DNA from 3 places in the Pseudoalteromonas sp. SCSIO 43101 genome. Region 1 is predicted to be linked to each of the others. Evidence: predicted binding sites of a transcription regulator. Region 1 holds the regulator's gene; each other region holds the start of a gene.
What was found. Region 1 encodes sigma-54, which starts transcription at its own class of promoters, with help from an activator protein. Its sites were predicted from a motif close to GTTGGCACGNNNNTNGNNT; they were not measured.
Positions count from the first base shown of each region.

Region 2: the regulator sigma-54 is predicted to act here: its motif matches at 3,209-3,227, upstream of glnA (glutamate--ammonia ligase).
Region 3: the regulator sigma-54 is predicted to act here: its motif matches at 1,808-1,826, upstream of J8Z25_RS03570 (DUF3192 domain-containing protein).

Region 1 is NZ_CP072673.1:429,641-436,046, forward strand. It holds gene J8Z25_RS02075 (HPr family phosphocarrier protein) at 1-157, opposite strand, end outside; gene rapZ (RNase adapter RapZ) at 173-1,018, opposite strand; gene ptsN (PTS IIA-like nitrogen regulatory protein PtsN) at 1,019-1,471, opposite strand; gene hpf (ribosome hibernation promoting factor) at 1,475-1,762, opposite strand; gene J8Z25_RS02095 (RNA polymerase factor sigma-54) at 1,790-3,286, opposite strand; gene lptB (LPS export ABC transporter ATP-binding protein) at 3,404-4,129, opposite strand; gene lptA (lipopolysaccharide transport periplasmic protein LptA) at 4,126-4,647, opposite strand; gene lptC (LPS export ABC transporter periplasmic protein LptC) at 4,637-5,191, opposite strand; gene kdsC (3-deoxy-manno-octulosonate-8-phosphatase KdsC) at 5,188-5,739, opposite strand; gene J8Z25_RS02120 (KpsF/GutQ family sugar-phosphate isomerase) at 5,743-6,406, opposite strand, start outside.
Region 2 is NZ_CP072673.1:168,457-174,862, reverse strand. It holds gene J8Z25_RS00870 (MBL fold metallo-hydrolase) at 1-18, shown strand, start outside; gene J8Z25_RS00865 (BLUF domain-containing protein) at 34-459, opposite strand; gene typA (translational GTPase TypA) at 952-2,775, opposite strand; gene glnA (glutamate--ammonia ligase) at 3,283-4,689, shown strand; gene J8Z25_RS00850 (DUF4124 domain-containing protein) at 4,823-5,347, shown strand; gene glnL (nitrogen regulation protein NR(II)) at 5,427-6,406, shown strand, end outside.
Region 3 is NZ_CP072673.1:744,292-750,697, reverse strand. It holds gene J8Z25_RS03585 (SO_0444 family Cu/Zn efflux transporter) at 1-269, opposite strand, end outside; gene zntR (Zn(2+)-responsive transcriptional regulator) at 253-666, opposite strand; gene J8Z25_RS03575 (D-2-hydroxyacid dehydrogenase) at 761-1,705, shown strand; gene J8Z25_RS03570 (DUF3192 domain-containing protein) at 1,868-2,248, shown strand; gene J8Z25_RS03565 (GGDEF domain-containing response regulator) at 2,280-3,203, opposite strand; gene J8Z25_RS03560 (response regulator) at 3,172-6,330, opposite strand; gene J8Z25_RS20830 (hypothetical protein) at 6,242-6,406, opposite strand, start outside.

The DNA of each region.
Region 1 (6,406 bases):
GCATTAATGCCAATACGCTGTCACCTTCAGCTTCTTTATCGTCTTGATAAAGCGTAATTTTAGCATCAAATTGTAGTGCTAATTGGGCTAAAACAGTGGCTGCGCGAGCATGTAAGCCGAGTTTGTTTTGAATTAAAAAGGTATCTTCAGCGCGCATTATAATAGTGCCTAATTAAATGTCTTGTTCACGGTGGCGAATTTTTACATTGTCATGGCTTTTAGCAAAACTCTCACCAATTGTTTGCGCTAAGTAAACAGAGCGATGTTGGCCACCAGTACAACCAATGGCAATGGTAAGGTAACTTCGGTTGTTACGCTCTAAATGTGGTAGCCATGTTTGTACAAATGTTTGAATTTGCCATGTGAACTTTTGCACTATGCTGTGGCTAGCTAAGTAATCTTTTACTGGTTGATCTAGACCCGTTAGCGGCTTCAAATCAGGTTCCCAGTGTGGGTTAGGTAAAAAACGTGCATCAAATACGTAATCAGCTTCTTTTGGAATACCGTGTTTAAAGCCGAAAGACATAAAAGTGATAATCAGTTTTTTATCCTTTTTACCCAAAATCTTTTCGCGAATTGATTCAGCTAACTGATGAACACTGAGATCTGTGGTATCAATCATAAAATCAGCACGAGTGATCAACACATCGAGTAAGACTTTTTCTTGTTTAATGGCCAGATCAAGTGGCAAAGAATCAATGGATAATGGGTGTAAACGACGAGTCTCTGAAAAGCGTTTTATCAGGGTTTGGTCATCACTGTCTAAGTAAAAAAGTGTTGGATTTGCGAAACCTGGAAGGTACTCAAGAATATCATTAAATTCTTGCTGCTCTTTTGGAAGGTTACGCACATCAATACTGACCGCTATTTTATCGTAGTTATCTGATACGCTACGCACGAGCGAAGGCAGTAAATTGACTGGAATATTATCAACGCAATAATAACCTAAGTCTTCAAGTACTCGTAAAGCGACCGATTTACCTGAGCCTGAGCGACCGCTGATAATGATTAATTCCATTTATGCCTCTGCTGATATAACCTGAAACAGTTGCTGATCGGTAGTAGCACTACGCAGCTGTTTACAAAACTCTTTATCTTTAAGTCTATCAGCAATTGTTGATAAGGTCTTTAGATGAAGCTGAGAGTCACCATCTGGTACGATGAGTGCTACAAAAATGTCAACAGGGCGATTATCAATTGCATCAAAATTGATTGGGGATTCACTCACTATGACAAACGCCTGAGGTTCATCGGCGCCACTCATTCGGCCATGTGGAATAGCAATACCTCGGCCAATACCAGTGCTACCTAGCTTCTCTCGGTTGAGTAAAGCATTTAGGATATCTTGTTGAGATAAATGAGGAAGCTGCTGGTGAGCCAGTTCGCTGATATATTCAAGAATTCTTTTTTTGCTATTAAAAAGGACCGCAGCTTTGCTGCAGTCCTGATTAGTAAGTGAACTTAGTTTCATAATTTAATGTCGAGCTAATTTCTCTTTGTGTTTAATGACTTGGCGATCAAGCTTATCGATCAACGAGTCAATGGCTGCGTACATATCTTGATGTTCTGTAGAAGCGAACAATTCGCCTCCGTTTACATGTAAAGTTGCTTCTGCTTTTTGGCTTAATTTTTCTACATCTAGAATGACATGAACATTATTAATATGGTCAAAATGCCTTTCTAGTTTCGCAAACTTGGTGTTTACATAGTCTCTTAATGAATCAGTGATTTCTACATGACGACCAGTTAAATTTAGTTGCATAAGCATTTTTCCTTCTATGTAAAACGTCTAAATCAAACTCTTACGCTGATTAGACGGAGGTATTGCTAGAGACTCACGATATTTTGCAATTGTACGTCTAGCTACTTTAATTCCTTGCTCAGCCAATATATCTGCAATTTTGCTATCACTCAATGGTTTAGCCGAGTTTTCTGCAGCGACTAACTTCTTGATTAAAGCGCGTATTGCTGTTGAAGAACACTCACCACCATTTTCAGTGCTGACATGGCTTGAGAAGAAATATTTCAACTCAAAAATACCCCTAGGGGTATGCATATATTTTTGCGTTGTTACTCGTGAAATCGTCGATTCATGCATTTCGACCATTTCAGCAACATCATTTAGCACCATCGGCTTCATTGCTTCTGGGCCATGCTCAAAGAAAGCTTGTTGTTGTTGAACGATACAGTTGGTCACTTTTAATAGTGTATCGTTACGGCTTTCTAAGCTCTTAATAAACCACTTTGCTTCTTGTAAGTGAGAGCGAATAAATTGGCTGTCGCTACTTGATTTAACAGAGCGAGACATAGCCGCATATTGGCTGTTCACTCTAATCTTTGGCATACTATCTGGGTTTAACTCAACCACCCAGCGACCTTTTACTTTTTTCACTGATACATCAGGTATGACGTACTCAGACTCTTCGCGTACTATGCTATCCGCAGGCTTAGGGTTTAAGCTGTGAATTAGCGTCATTACTTCTTTAAGCTCATTTTCTTTAAGCTTAGTCTTTTTCATCAAAGTTCGATAGTCGCGACTCGCTAATAATTCGATATGCTCAGATAAAACCATTTTAGTTTCAGCTAAATATGGCGTGTTTGCATCGAATTGGCGAAGTTGAATACACAGGCATTCCTGTAAACTACGCGCCCCAATACCGACAGGATCAAACAATTGAATTCTCTTTAGGACCGCTTCGACTTCATCAAGTTCGATTTCTTCTTCATCACTATTTTGATTAAAGCTCTCGACGATATCTTCACAGCTTACCGTTAAAATACCAGAGTCATCGATAGCCTCAACAATTGCCACAGCAATCGCTTCATCAGTCGGACTAAAGGGAGTTAGCTGTAATTGCCACATAAGGTATTCGTGAAGGGTTTCGGTCGATGCACCTTGATAAATAGATTCATCTTCTGGCATTGGCCCTGATGATGTTGATGGAGCGGCACTCATGTACTCATCCCATGTAACATCCATGGCTAAATCGTCACTTACAGTGTCTTTATTTAGAGCATCACTGCTTTCTTGTTCATATTCGCTAGGTGCTTCGTCTGCAGAAGCGCTGACTTGCACATCGTCAGATTCAGCTTTTTGCTCATTTTTGCCGATGCTTTCTTCGTTGTAATCCGCTTCTTCCACTTCAAGTAAAGGGTTACTATCTAGCGCCTCTTGAATTTCTTGTTGGAGATCCAATGTACTGAGCTGCAACAAACGAATAGCTTGTTGCAGTTGTGGAGTCATTGTAAGTTGCTGGCCCATGCGCAGCTGTAATGATTGCCTCATGTATCCCTAACAATCCTTTTTTTAAGTTATCGATAACTGTGCAAAGACAGTTAAGTTATTATCGATTTATTGTCATTGTTATAAGTCTAGCAGATGCTCTAGTCGGTGGCGTAATGGTTACAGCCTAAATTGCTCGCCTAGATAAACATCGCGTACAGTTTGGTCAGCTAATACGTGCTCAGGTGTGCCTGATGCAATTAGCTCCCCATGAGAAACAATGTAGGCTTTTTCACAAACATCAAGGGTTTCTCGAACATTATGGTCAGTAATTAGTACACCAATACCACGATTTTTTAGGTGCTCAATAATTTTCTTTATATCTAACACTGAAATTGGATCAACACCAGCAAAAGGCTCATCTAAAAGGATAAATTTAGGATTAGCGGCTAATGCGCGAGCAATTTCAACGCGGCGACGTTCACCACCAGATAGCGCCATACCTTGACTATCACGGATGTGTTGGATGCTAAATTCATCTAATAAGCTATTTAGAGTTTCTTCCCGCGTGGTTTTATTTAGATCTTTACGAGTCTCTAAAATAGCCATCAAGTTTTGGTAAACTGTTAACTTTCGAAAAATCGAAGATTCTTGCGGTAGATAACCAATACCCAACCTCGCACGGCTGTGCATTGGCAAAAGGGTAATATCGTTATCATCGATGCTAATTTTACCTTTGTCGCTCGGAACTAGGCCTACAATCATGTAAAAAGTCGTGGTTTTACCAGCACCATTTGGGCCAAGCAAGCCAACAATACTGCCTGCTTCAACTTCCAGACCGACATTTTTAACCACTTGGCGGCCTTTGTAGCTCTTAGCTAAAAGCTCTGCTTTTAATGTGCTCATGGTTGGCCTTTATTGTCTTTTTTATTTTCAACAGGTACTAAAATAGTGTGTACACGATCTGATGAGTTTTCGTCTTTTTCAGCACTGATAAGCTGCTGAGCCATATCATAGGTAATGCTTTTCGCTGTTACTTTTTGACCAGCTTGGGTAACTTCAGCTTCACCGTTTAAGGTTAAGAAGCGTTTCGCAACATCATAACGAACTTCTTCAGCACTGGCGCTCATTACGGAACCATCCGTTTGTTTTTCTTCGAAGTAAGCTGGTTTGCCTGTTGCAATAATTAGCTCTACAGTACCTTCGGTATCACCGCCGTGTGCTTCAAGACGTTCTGCTGTAATACGACGATTACCATGCACGATCTCTACGTTACCTTCAAATATGCCAACGCCATCTTTTAGTTTACCAACTTGGCGATCTGAGCTAATGCTAATTTGTGCGCCAGTTTGCTCGGCAGCGGTGCCGGAAAACGCAATCAATAAGCTTGGGATCAGGAGTAATTTCTTCAGTTTATTGGTCATAGTATATGGTTCGTGTATGGTTAGTTAACTCAACAATTTCGGTTTTTAAATCGGCTTTTAAGCCTTTACCGGTAATCTTTAAATTCGGTCCTGTTAGTGTTACAGGTTGCTTTGAAAACATGGTCATTTTATTAATGTCGACATTAATGTTTTCTGCTTTTATATCTTCGATCATACCGTTATGGGTTAAGTTTTTAGCAACTACATCCCCTTCAAAAATCAGCTGATCATTTTCGTATAAAGTGGCTTCTTTGGCTTTTACTTGCCAAACCTGCTGGTCGCCATAAATAGTAAATACAGGTTGCTCAAAAAAGGTAAACCCTAATTGTTGATACAACTCCATTTTAGCCGCAGCTACTTTATGACTGATTTTTCCTTGCTCGTCATAAGCAGTTTGCTTTAACGCCACCGCAGTGTAATCAGGCGTTGCAATGATCTCGTCTTCACTAGTTATTGTGTCTGCTGATTGATTAAAGTACGGATACCACAACCACACCATGCAACAAACAAAAACAACACTCAGTAAAATACGGGCTATATTCATGCGCTGGTTCCATCGCTAGTTAACGGCTTACCGTTTTCTAACATCAGTAAATCAGTTAATTCACGCACGGCTCCAAAGCCACCTGGTAATAATGTGGTGTAATGAGCCAGCTTTTTAATTAGTGGGTGTGCGTCGTTAACAGCAACAGCAAACCCTACTTTTTCCATTACTGGTAAGTCTGGACCATCATCACCAATATAGGCAATTTGCTCATCAGTTAGCCCCAGTTTATCCTTTAACTCTTGATAAGCAATTAGCTTATCTTCTTGTCCCTGATAAATGTGCTGAACTGTTAGGCTAGTCATTCGCTGCTGAACTATTTGTGAATGGCGGCCAGTAATGACTGCCACTTCAAAACCACTATTTATGAGCGCTTTAATACCAAAGCCATCTTTTGTATTGAATGCTTTAAGTTCTTCGCCATCATTGCCTAAATAAATTCGGCCATCAGAAAAAACACCATCAATATCGCAGATTAGCAATTTTACTTTTTGTGCGCGCTGACTCACATCAGGGCTAAGAGGCTGGTAAAGCTCGGCGAATGTCATTGCTTAAAGAACTCCTGCTTTTAATAGGTCTTGCATATTAAGGGCACCAATAGGCGTATTACTATGATCTACCACAATTAAACCATTGATACGTTTACGTTCCATAATGTTCAATGCCTCAGCTGCAAGCATGTCAGGGCGCGCAGTAGTACATGAACGAGTCATCACTTGACTAATAGCAGTACTATGGATATCAATGCGCTGCTCTAAAATACGGCGTAAATCACCATCGGTGAATAATCCGGCTAACTTTTTGTCTGCACCTATTACCGCAGTCATACCAAGGCCCTTGGCTGACATTTCAATTAACGCATCTTTAATGCTTTGCGTTTCGTTAACGATTGGGGTGGCATCGCCTGCGTGCATAACATCATCTAATGTTAGTAATAAACGTTTACCTAGACTGCCACCAGGATGCGAAAGTGCAAAATCGTCAGCTGTAAAACCACGCGTTTCAAGTAACGCAACGGCTATTGCATCGCCCATAACTAATGTTGCTGTTGTACTAGCAGTTGGTGCTAGGCCTAACGGGCATGCTTCTTTACTTACTTTAATGCAAACATGGACATCAGATAACTTTGCCATGGTTGAATCTGGATTGCCTGTTAGTGAAATCATCTTTGCGCCAATGCGCTTAATAACAGGAATTATGCTTAGTACTTCGCTG
Region 2 (6,406 bases), 260 kb from region 1:
GAGCAAGTGTCACTGTAGCGACACCTGCAAGCATTACATCGTATGTTTGAGCAATGAGTCACGTAAAGCTAGCATAAGTTTATGCGCGCTTCCTGCAGACATGGCTAATGGGTTAAATTCGCTGGTCCCTGAATATTTAAGATTAATAGGGCTTACTTGTTTAGTGTAAGGAATATAACCCATAGACCAATTTTCAAATTCCCTTTCATAAATTTCACAATAATTCAGCATGATAATATTACGATGACGCTTGTCATTAAGAATACGATGATAAGTCTCATTCACTGCTTTTCGTGACCCTTCGAGGCATTGCATAAAATGAGAACTATTAAAACAAAGTAGCCCTGTTACATTACATTTAGCATTATTCTGTTTAGCTTTCTCTAGAATATTTTCGATGTCATTAGGTCCAAATCCATCGCTAATTTCACTTGTGTAAATCAGTCTAACTAAATACATCTTACTCTCCTGCAAGGTAGATTTAGAAAAGATAGTACAAGTGGGGGGGTTAGTAAAAAGTTGCGAGTTGCTCAATAAACTAATTAACTAGGTTAGAAATACAAAAAATAAGCAAAGCTATAGCTCTAATAGCAATGTTGGAACAATTCACTCCTAGTGAATGAGCTTAGGCTAAATTCCAGTGGCATTAGCTTTGTTATGGAAGTATTTTCCTAAAATTCCTGTCGGTAGCAATAAAACATTAATCACTGTGGTACGAAATATTACGCCAACAAGAAAAGTAATATCAAGGTCAGGATTACCATCCCACTCAGGTTGGGACATTAGTTGCGACACATAGTGTAAGTCACTTGCGATCTGACGGCTGACGGCTGACGGCTGACGGCTGACGGCTGACGGCTGACGGCTGACGGCTGACGGCTAATCATACAACAAAAAACCGCCGTATTTTTCAATACGGCGGTTTTAATTTTGAAAAACTAAAAGACCTTATTAGTCTTTAGCTGCACGACTCGCACGTTTACGCTCACTTTCAGTTAAGTGACGTTTACGAATACGGATGCTCTGAGGTGTAACTTCCACTAACTCATCATCATCGATGAATTCAATCGCTTGTTCAAGCGTATAGTTAAGTGGTGGTGTTAACGTTTGTGCTTCATCTGTACCAGATGCACGAACGTTAGTAAGTTGCTTACCTTTAAGTGCGTTTACTGTTAGGTCGTTATCACGGCTGTGGATACCGATAACCATACCTTCGTAAACTTCAACACCGTGACCGATGAATAACTTACCGCGGTCTTGTAAGTTGAATAATGCGTTAGTAAGTGCTTTACCTGTTGCGTTTGCAATCATTACACCATTCTTACGCGCACCGATAGTACCGCCTTTATGTGGACCGTAGTGATCGAATGTGTGGTAAAGAAGACCAGAACCAGACGTTAATGTCATGAATTCAGTTTGGAAACCAATTAAGCCACGGCTTGGGATCATAAAGTCCATACGTACACGGCCTTTACCATCTGGAGACATGTCTGTTAGTTCACCCTTACGAAGACCAATTTGTTCCATGATAGAACCTTGGTGCTCTTCTTGACAGTCGATTGTAAGTGTTTCGTATGGCTCTTCTTTTTGACCATCAACTTCACGAAGGATTACTTGTGGACGAGAAACCGCAAGCTCGTAACCTTCACGACGCATGTTCTCGATTAAGATACCTAAGTGTAACTCACCACGACCAGAAACACGGAAGCTATCTGGATTGTCAGTTTCTTCAACACGTAGTGCTACGTTGTGTACAAGCTCAGCTTGTAAACGCTCAAGGATGTTACGTGAAGTTACGAATTTACCTTCTTTACCAGCAAATGGTGATGTGTTTACAGAGAACGTCATTGTTACTGTAGGCTCATCAACGCTTAGCGGTGGTAATGCTTCAACGGTATTTACATCACAGATAGTGTCTGAGATTTTCAGCTCACCAAGACCTGTGATAGCAATGATGTCACCCGCGCCTGCAGATTCTGCTTCATGACGCTCAAGGCCTAAGTAGCTCATTACTTGGCCAACTTTACCGTTACGCTTAGTACCGTCTGCACTAACAATTGTTACTTGTTGGTTAGGACGAACAGTACCACGCTTGATACGACCTACACCGATAACACCGATGTATGAGTTGTAGTCAAGCTGAGAAATTTGCATTTGGAAAGCACCTTCAGGATCTGCATCCGGTGGAGATACTTCGTCAACGATCATCTTGAACATTGGTTCCATGTTATCTGATGGCTCGTCTAAATCCATTGTTGCCCAGCCGTTGATCGCTGATGCATAGATGACTTTAAAGTCTAACTGTTCATCAGTTGCACCTAGGTTATCGAATAAATCGAAAACTTGGTCCATAACCCAGTCAGGACGTGCACCTGGTTTGTCGATTTTGTTGATAACAACAATCGGCGTTAAACCTTGTGCGAATGCTTTTTGCGTTACGAAACGCGTTTGCGGCATTGGACCTTCTTGAGCATCAACAAGTAGTAATACTGAGTCAGCCATCGAAAGTACGCGCTCTACTTCACCACCGAAGTCGGCGTGTCCTGGGGTGTCTACGATATTGATATGGTAGTCGTTCCAAGAAATAGCTGTGTTCTTAGCTAAAATGGTAATACCACGCTCTTTCTCAATGTCGTTTGAGTCCATTACGCGCTCTTCGTTACCGCCGCGCGTTTCTAATGTGCCTGATTGCTCAAGCAGTTTATCAACCAAAGTTGTTTTACCGTGGTCAACGTGGGCGATAATCGCTATATTTCTTAACTTTTCGATGCTCATATTTTTTCTCAGAGAAATTGAATCTCATTGATCCTGCAAGATCTACGCAGTCACCTGCGTTTTCACCAGATGTCCCAGCATAGGATTTAAAAGGGCGCATATTATCCCTTAATAATGGCATGGATGAAAGTTTATCCAATATAAATTTATAAACTTTCTTCAGGCTTTTTATAAGTATCTGTTTTATAAATGACAAATTTATGAAAATTAAAGTGAATCTGAACGCAAAACTGGCGAAAATTTAGTTTTTGAACCATATTTTGGCACTAAATCGTGTTCGTAGCAGAAAAATTGGCACGCGCAATAATTGTGCAAAAATAAGGTTGCACTTTTTATGCACCACAATGAACTTTTTGTGCACCAACTTGGTGCTTGAAGAGTTAACAAAACTGAGCCGTGTTTATTTTTATAAGCCTAAACAATGTGTTAAAAACATGGCACGAAACCAGCTTACAATAGCGAAAAGCAATAATGCAGCAAAAATAAAACCCAACAATTGGAGGACACATGTCACAATCGGTTTTAGATTTTATCAAAGAAAATGACGTTAAGTTCATTGATTTACGCTTTACTGATACCAAAGGTAAAGAACAGCATGTTTCTATTCCTCATCACCAAATTGATGAAGATTTCTTCGAAGACGGCAAAATGTTTGACGGTTCTTCAATTGCTGGTTGGAAAGGTATCAATGAATCAGACATGGTACTTATGCCTGTGCCTGAGTCTGCAAAAATGGACCCGTTTTCTGAAGAAGCTACACTAATCATACGTTGTGACGTAGTTGAGCCTTCAACACTTCAAGGTTACGAGCGTGACCCGCGCTCTGTTGCAAAACGCGCTGAAGAATACATGCGTTCTACAGGTATTGCTGACACTGTGTTATTCGGCCCTGAACCAGAATTCTTCCTATTTGACGATGTTAAGTACAAATCAGACATGTCTGGTTCTATGTATAAAATCGATTCTGTAGAAGCAGCTTGGAACTCAGATAAAGATTACGAAGGTGGCAACATGGGTCACCGTCCAGGTGTTAAAGGCGGTTACTTCCCGTGTTCACCTGTTGATTCATCACAAGACTGGCGTTCAGCAACTTGTTTAGTTCTTGAAGAACTTGGTCAAGTTGTAGAAGCTCACCACCATGAAGTAGCAACTGCAGGTCAAAATGAAATCGCAACGCGCTTCAATACAATGGTATTAAAAGCTGACGAAATCCAAGAGATGAAATATGTTATCCATAACATGGCTCACTTATATGGTAAAACAGCGACTTTCATGCCTAAGCCAATTGTAGGTGATAACGGTTCAGGTATGCACTGTCACCAATCTTTAGGTAAAGATGGTGTAAACATCTTCGCTGGTGACAAATACGCTGGCCTTTCTGAAGAAGCTCTTTACTACATCGGTGGTATCATCAAGCACGCTAAAGCAATCAACGCATTTGCTAACGCGTCTACTAACTCATACAAGCGCCTAGTTCCAGGCTTCGAAGCACCAGTAATGCTTGCATACTCTGCACGTAACCGTTCTGCTTCAATCCGTATTCCAGTGGTACCGTCTGCAAAAGCACGTCGTATCGAAATTCGTTTCCCTGATCCAACAGCAAACCCATACTTAGCATTCTCAGCAATGCTTATGGCGGGCCTTGACGGTATCAAAAACAAGATCCACCCTGGCGATGCAATGGACAAAGACTTGTACGATCTACCTGCTGAAGAAGCTGCTGAGATCCCACAAGTTGCATCTTCTTTATCTGAAGCACTTGCATCACTAGACGCTGACCGTGAGTTCTTAACTCAAGGTGGTGTGTTCACTGATGACCTAATCGATGCTTACATTGCTCTTAAGAGCCAAGAAGTTGAAAAGCTTAACATGACAACTCACCCAGTTGAGTTCGAAATGTACTACAGCGTTTAATTTAACGCTGTATCAGAATTATCTGAAAGATAATAAATGTGTGTTCTCAAGCCCGCTTTGCGGGCTTTTTTAATGGTAATTGAGCGGGTTCTACTCTACAGTTTTATTTAAATAAAAAATGCAGGGTTGCAGGGTGAAAAGCACAACTTTATTAGTATTATTGCTGATTTTTATAAGCTTTTTTGGCTATAGCGCAGCGCAAAAAGTATATTCTTGGAAAGATAAGAACGGCGTTTTAGTATTTTCTGATACACCGCGACCTGGTGCTATCGAAGTAAAAATAAATACCCAAAATTTGACTATGCCAGCTACCGATACCAGTATACTTGATAGGGGCGCGCCAAACACCACACCTATTAAATTTAAAGTCAGTATTTCATCTCCTAAAAACGAAGCCACTGTTCGCGAAAATACCGGCTCAGTATACGTTACTGCGCGAATTAGCCCACGCTTTGAAACAGGGTTTAAAGTACAGCTTTTACTTGACGGTACGCCCCATAGTGAACCTAGTAATAGTACGACCTTTGCACTAAGAGAGGTCAACCGCGGTGAACACACATTACAAGCAAAACTTTATGATGCTAATAATAAACTCGTTTCGGTTAGCCCAATCAGCACCTTTTTCATGCATAGAGCTTCTGTAATTAGTGGAAACTAATATTTCAACTTAACGTCTCGCAACGCAAAAAGAATATGCTAAGCTGCAATAAATCGAAACGCACTAAAATGGTGCAACCATGCTCAGTGATACACACTTTAATTCTGAATTGCTCGACAGTATTTGGAAAAATTTAAGTACTGCCGTTATTCTACTCGACCATGATTTTAAACTGGTTTATGCCAATGATAGCGCCAGTGAGCTTTTAGGTTTAGGCCCGAAGCGAATCATCAATCAACCTTTCGACAACTTATTTAACTACCACTCAATAGACTTAAAGCGCATAGCTCAGTATTCATTATTCGATGGTGTCGATTGCCATCAGCATAGAGCTGACGTAGTGTTCGTTGATTCTCGTCATGCAAAATTGACCATTAGTACACGACGTATAAGTCACAACGATAGTCACTATATATTGTTCGAATGCCGTCAAATGGATGATGAAATCCGTCACGATCAAGCCTCTAATCAAATGCATCAATATCAAGCTGCACGAAACTTAATTCGTGGTTTAGCACACGAAATTAAAAATCCTTTAGGTGGAATTCGCGGAGCGGCGCAATTATTGCAGTATGAGGTTGATCAGCAAGAACGAGATCAATGTGCTGAATTAATCATTGAACAAGCCGACCGTTTACGCGAGCTTGTAGACCGTTTACTTGGTCCGAATCAATTGCCACATAAATCTTATGGCAATATTCACCAAGCTTTAGAGTCAGTGATTAAACTGAGCATGTTAGACAACAATGCCAATATCACTTTAGTGAAAGACTATGATCCAAGTATACCAAGCGTGTACATCGATCAAAGTAAAATTCAACAAGTGGTACTGAACATTATTCGTAATGCACAACAGGCACTCGTTGATGGTGGTGAGATAAGAATAAAAACCCGCATCAATCATCAACACAGACGCCCTGGTAAAGCACCGAAAAAGACCTTGCTGATACAAATTTCAGATAACGGCCCAGGTATAGACAAGAGTTTACGTGAAACCTTGTTCTACCCAATGATCACCAACAAAGAAAATGGATCAGGGCTTGGTTTATCGATAGCGCA
Region 3 (6,406 bases), 310 kb from region 1:
GTTGATACCAAAAATGCTGTGGTGGCACTTTTTGACGCCCCCGCTCTTCTTAAACCAATTGCCGCAGGGATTACGCCACATGAACACAGTGGCATTGGGGCACCAATAAAGGCCGCTTTCACTGTGGTCCATAAGCCTTCTTTGCCTAAATGGCGATTAAGAAAGTTGGCAGGCAAATACACATTTAAAAGACCTGCGATGAATAAGCCTAGCATTAACCAAGGTGCTGAGAGTAAAAACAGGTGCCAAAAATTAATGAGTAAGTCCATCGATATCCTCCAGCGTCGTTAGTATCGAACAGTTTTCAGCAGGTTCTTCACCGCCACAACATTTATCTGCCAATAATGAAAGTGAGTCATAAAAGCGAGTAAGCTCTGCAATTCTTTGTGCAACGAGATCACGTTTTTGTAACGTCATCTCTTTAACTTCATGGCAAGAGTGCTGATCTTTATGAAATTTAATCTGAAGTAGCTCTTTAATCTCAGCCAAACTAAAGCCAACATTCTTTGCTCTGAGAATAAAAGCCATTTGCTTATAATCATCCTCAGAGTAAAAACGATATCCTACGTCTGAACGCGAACTTGGCGTTAACAAACCATGCTTTTCGTAGTACCTTAGCGTATCTGTTGAGACACCCAACTGACGGGCAAACTCACCTATTTTCATCACCGTCTCCATTGTGAAGCGTTTATTTATTATGCTCACTATAAACCTTGGAGTACACCCCAAGGTCAAGCAATAAATTAAAAAAGGAAAGCACATGAATATTACTGTCCTTGATGCAGCGACATTAGCCAACACTTCGTTAGATGCCTTAGCGCAATTAGGTAAATTAACCTGTTATGACTTAACCAGCCAAGAACAAGTTGTTGAGCGCAGCCAAGATGCAGATGTAGTTATCAGTAATAAAGTGGTGATTGATCAGCACGCCATGGCTAAGCTGACTAAATTAAAACTCATTTGCGTTGCAGCCACAGGTACTAACAACATTGACTTAGAGGCGGCTAAGAAGCATAACATTGCAGTGACAAATGTAGCGGGCTATTCAACACCAAGTGTGGTGCAACATACCTTTACTCTAATCACTAATTTATTGGGTAATACTCACAGATACATTAATGATTGTCAGCAAGGCTTATGGCAAAAAAGCCCGATGTTTTGTCGCCTAGATTACAGCTTTAATGAAATTGCCAGCAAAACATTGGCAATTGTTGGTTATGGGTCACTGGGTAAAGCCGTTGCCGACGTAGCACGAGTCTTTGGTGCCAAAGTCATCATCAGTGAGCGTAAAGGCCAAGCACCTCGTGAAGGTCGCGTCAGTTTTAATGACGCCCTAAAAACAGCGGATATTATTAGTGTTCACTGCCCGCTAACTGATGAAACTCGCAACCAAATAGCCGCGGAAGAGTTAAGAATGATGAAACCGTCAGCCATCATTATTAATACCGCCCGTGGTGGTATCATCAATGAAGCTGATTTAGCAGATGCATTGGCTAATAATATCATTGCTGGAGCTGGTGTTGATGTACTCAGCAAAGAACCCGCAGAGCAATCAAACCCGCTAGCACTCTACAAAGGGTCAAACCTATTGCTCACGCCTCACATCGCATGGGCAAGCCAAGAGTCTATTGTTCGCTTAGTTAACGAAATAGCTTTAAATATTCAGGCATTTAATCAGGGCGAGATGCGTAACAGGTTGGTCTAAAAGGCAATATATTAGTCAATAGAGCTAAGTAGTTAGTGACTTTTTACTTAGCCCCATTGCGCAAAATAACATTAACCCAATGATTTTATTAGAAATAAAATTTTTGGCAAGCAGTTTGCTATCAAGGTTTAACTATAAAACAATTTCTTAGGGATAAAAAACATGAAAAAAGCACTTCTAATTGCCGCTCTAACTGCACCATTTTTAACTGGCTGTGTCATCGCTGTTTCTGACGGTGAAGCCGACACTCATTGGGCTGGTAGTTCTTCTAGCTGGGAAAAACAGCATAAAAGTAACCGTGAAGTGATTTCTAATCTCGCATTAGATACAAGCTACCAAACCGTATTAAACAAACTGAATACACCTAACTTTACCGAGTTGTTAAAGCAAGGTGATGATGTTTATCAGGTATTATTCTATGTAACACATAGCATTCATTCTGATGGCAAGATGACTAAAGACGAGTGTACGCCACTCGTATTTAAAAATGATAAGTTAATTGGTGTGGGTGATACAATTTATAAATCGCTAAGTAACGGCTAATTAGCAAGCTAAAGTTAAGAGTAGGCTTTGCCTACTCTGATTCATTTACAGCGATCATTCTCGATACAATTTGATCTCGCCCGGCATCTTTAGCCTGATAAAGACCTAAATCAGCCTCTTCTAGCAAGGTTTGTTCTGCATAAACCTGACCATTTTCTGTGGTCGCAATACCAATACTAATTGTGACATGGTCGGCATTTAGCGACGCTTTGTGTAGAATGTTTAACTCATTCACTGCATTTCGTAGTTTATTTGCAAACGAGATAGCCTCATTGGCAAAGGTATTTGGAAGTACCGCAGCAAACTCTTCACCACCATAACGAGCAACAAAGTCACTGCCTCGCTCACACGCCCCAACTAAGGCATGAGCAATTTTTTTTAAGCAGTCATCACCTGCACGATGGCCATAGCAATCGTTGTAACGTTTAAAATGATCGACATCCATTAATAACACTGATAACGGAGTTTGATCTCGACGACACCGGCGCCACTCTCGCGCTAAGTTTTCATCCAAATAACGTCTATTTGGGATCTCAGTTAAGCCATCAATTGAGGCGAGCATTTCGAGTAAGTCATTTTTTTGTTTGATCAGCAGCTGATTGCGTACACGGGCACGAACGATAGCAGCACTAAATGGTTTCGTGATGTAATCCATCGCGCCTAATTCAAGGCCCTTAGCTTCGTCATCATGGCTGGTATTTGCAGAAATGAATATAACAGGCAACATACTGGTGGCAGCGTTTTCTTTTAACTTAGTTAGCACTTCATAACCGTCAATGCCTGGCATCACAATATCCAAGATCAATAAATCAACAGTCTCCGTTTTTAAAAACGTCAGTGCTTTTTCGCCACTCTCTACACAAAAAACATCATAGTCTTGCTGTAATGTTTTCTCTAATACCAAGCGATTTAACGGATCGTCATCAACAATCAGTACCTTGGCTCTTTTCAACATCAGTAGATCCTTGTTCAATGATAAATGCAATGACCTGTTTTATTTGCCATTGCAATTCATCATTTAATTGCTCGGGCAATTCGCCATCTGCTTTAAGCCTAGCTTCACATTGTTGTGCGCACGCTGACAATCGCTTAAAACCAAGATTGCCAGCTGATCCTTTAACATTATGAACTACACGAACCAACTCATTGGTAGTTTTTAATGTAGAGATTTGTAATAGCTGCTCAGCTGCCATAGTCGCAAACTTCGACAACATAGTTAATACTAACTTAGTATTATTTGCAAACTGAGACATTATAAAAGCTTGATCAAAAAAGACTTCTTTTGGCCTATCCAACTCACTCATTGCTAAAAATAATTTACTGGCAACAATAGGTTTAGTGAGATGCTTATTCATACCGGCCGAAATAGAATGCTCAATATCTTCGCTTTCACTGTGTGCAGTGAGTGCATAAATAGGCATTTGCTCTTTAGTGAAAGACTGACGAATAATACGCGTTGCCTGACAACCATCCATTTCTGGCATCTGAATATCCATAAAAATGAGATCAGGTCTGAGGCTTTTTGCCAGCTCAATGCCTTTTTCACCACTGTGTGCACACACAACAGTGACATCAATTTGCTCTAAAATGCTTTTAATAATGCTTAAATTTAGTGGATTATCATCCACAGCAAGTACTAAAAGTCCAGATAGATCAGTACTAGAAGGCAATGAAACCAGCTCTTTTTTCACAGGCTCTACGGCTTTATCGAGCTGCAAGCAAAAGCAAAATTCACTGCCTTTGCCTTTTTCACTTTCAAGCTTAATTTCGCCTCCCATCAAAGCAACTTCGTATTTAACAATCGCTAAACCTAAACCAACCCCCTGATGAGAGCGCGTTAATGATTCATCGCCTTGGGTAAATGCATCAAATAAGCGGCTTTGATCGGCCTTACTAATACCAATACCGGTGTCTTTGACTGTAAAACAAATAAGTTGCTGCTCAGCAGATTCCTCCACCAGCATTAAGTTTAATGTCACTGTACCTTGCTCGGTGAATTTTACTGCGTTAGTGAGTAGGTTAGCTAATACTTGCTGCAAGCAAATTTGATCACCAACCAAGTTATCACTAATACTTTGGTCACATTTGACTTTAAACTCGATATTTTTATTCGCACATAAGGGAGCTGTGATCCCCTGACAGTAATCGATTAAATCAGGCACACTAAAAGGGGCTTTATTAAGTTGTACTTGCGAGCTTTCAGCGCGGGCAAAATCTAGCATACGATTTAATAAGGTAAGCAAGCTATTGGCTGCAGATTTTGCTTGCTCGGCATGGTTACGCTGCGGCTGTGTTAACCCTTGCAGTGCAATCACATCAATTAAGCCTAGTACAGCATTAAGTGGTGTGCGTATTTCATGACTTAGGTTAGCTATAAAACGGCTTTTAGCTAATGTTGCTCGCTCTGCATCATCTTTTGCTTGCACTAAATCCGTCACATCCTGTACATGAACAACATAGTAATCGGGTGTTTGCTCAGCATTCCAAACTAATGACACGCTAATTTGTAACCACCGCTGTTGCTCTTGCTGCTCAAGACTAAAGTGATAAACTTTTTTCTTCTCATGCAGTAACTCTGTCAAGGTATCCTTTAGCGTCTGATAAGATGGCTCTGCAAATAAGTCTATTAATTTGAGGTCATTGGCGTTTTCAATTGCAAAGATTCTACGTGCTGCTTTATTTGCTTGCAGCACCTGATCTTCAAGCGAAACCAACAGCACTCCATTAGCAGCATATTCCATAGCACTGCGTAATTTAGCTTCAGAGCTTTGTAATGCATTAAGCGCATTATGCTGCTCGGTAATATCACGACCAATCGCCATAGTGCCAAGAAATTGCTGATGCTCGTTGTAAAATGGCACAATGCTAAACAGATAACTACTATCTTCTGTGGTCAATCTTTTTTGATAAGCTTGGCGGTCTTTAAGCACTTGCTTTTCAAGCTCGTTTAATTCGCCGTTATCATCACTAATATCACATAATTGCTGGCCCACTAACTTCTCTTGTGGCAAGCCAATATAACGCTCATACGCCTTATTACAGCCTAAAAACGAGCCATCGATATTCTTAAAGTAAATAAGATCCGGCACGTTATTTAGCATAGTATTTAATAACGCTAAGTGACGCTCTTTCGCATCAATACTACGGCGCAATTGTTTTGACTTTACCTGTACTTGGGAATCAAGCGCTTTATTTGCCTCTTGTAAGGATTGAACGAGCTCCTCATTACGACTAAACACCTTTTTCACACGGCTGAACCAAGGCTGCCAATCAACAGGAATCCGATAATGAACTAACGCTTGTTTGCCTTCATCATGCTGCTCAAGGTAATTCATTAAGTGCGTCATCGGTTTTACAAAAATGCGCTGACTCAACCAAAAAACAGCGCTGAACATCATCACTAAAAAAACACTCAAAAATGCGAACTCTAAAAAGATGTCATAGCCAACTGGTTCACTAAGAGCTTGCTGTGATTCATAGAAACGAGTGTAAATAGGTAAGTTGGTAGCTTCTTGTACTAAATGACTATCGTTATTTTTGCGCATATCTACCGCGACATGCGGCCAATGTTCGCTGGCACTAATGGTCGTATTAAGCGTTGCCTTTGAGCTGGCAATAACTTGGTTATCTTGATTGATAAAAATATACTCACCATAGTTAGGCGCTATTTTTTTTAACCAATTAGAAATTGCTTCAAGATCATAAATCAACACAATGTAATCGCGACTATTAGCAGCTCTTTGCTTGCCAATTGCAAAATAGGCATGACCATTAATGGTCAACACTGAGCTAGAGGCAAGATTGTTGCTATTTATTAATAAAGGTCGAAATTTATTATCTAACACACTGGTCAGAAATTCACTTTTTGTTATGCTACGGCGCTTAATATAAACAAAACCTTGCTCATTAACATAAGCCACGGCTTCTAAAGATTGAATAAGTGACAGAGTGGTATTAAACGAGGGGCCGAGGGCAATAACTCGTCGCCATTGATTAATTGCATAAGCCGTTGAGGCAAACTTTCCTTGCCCGACTATCTCCCCCCACTCCATCGCCCACACTTTGATAGTAATAGTGATCATATTGATTCACATTACGTGTCCAACTAGGATCAAAATCATAAGAAAGTGGCTGTTCATAAAGCTTGAACATGGTGTC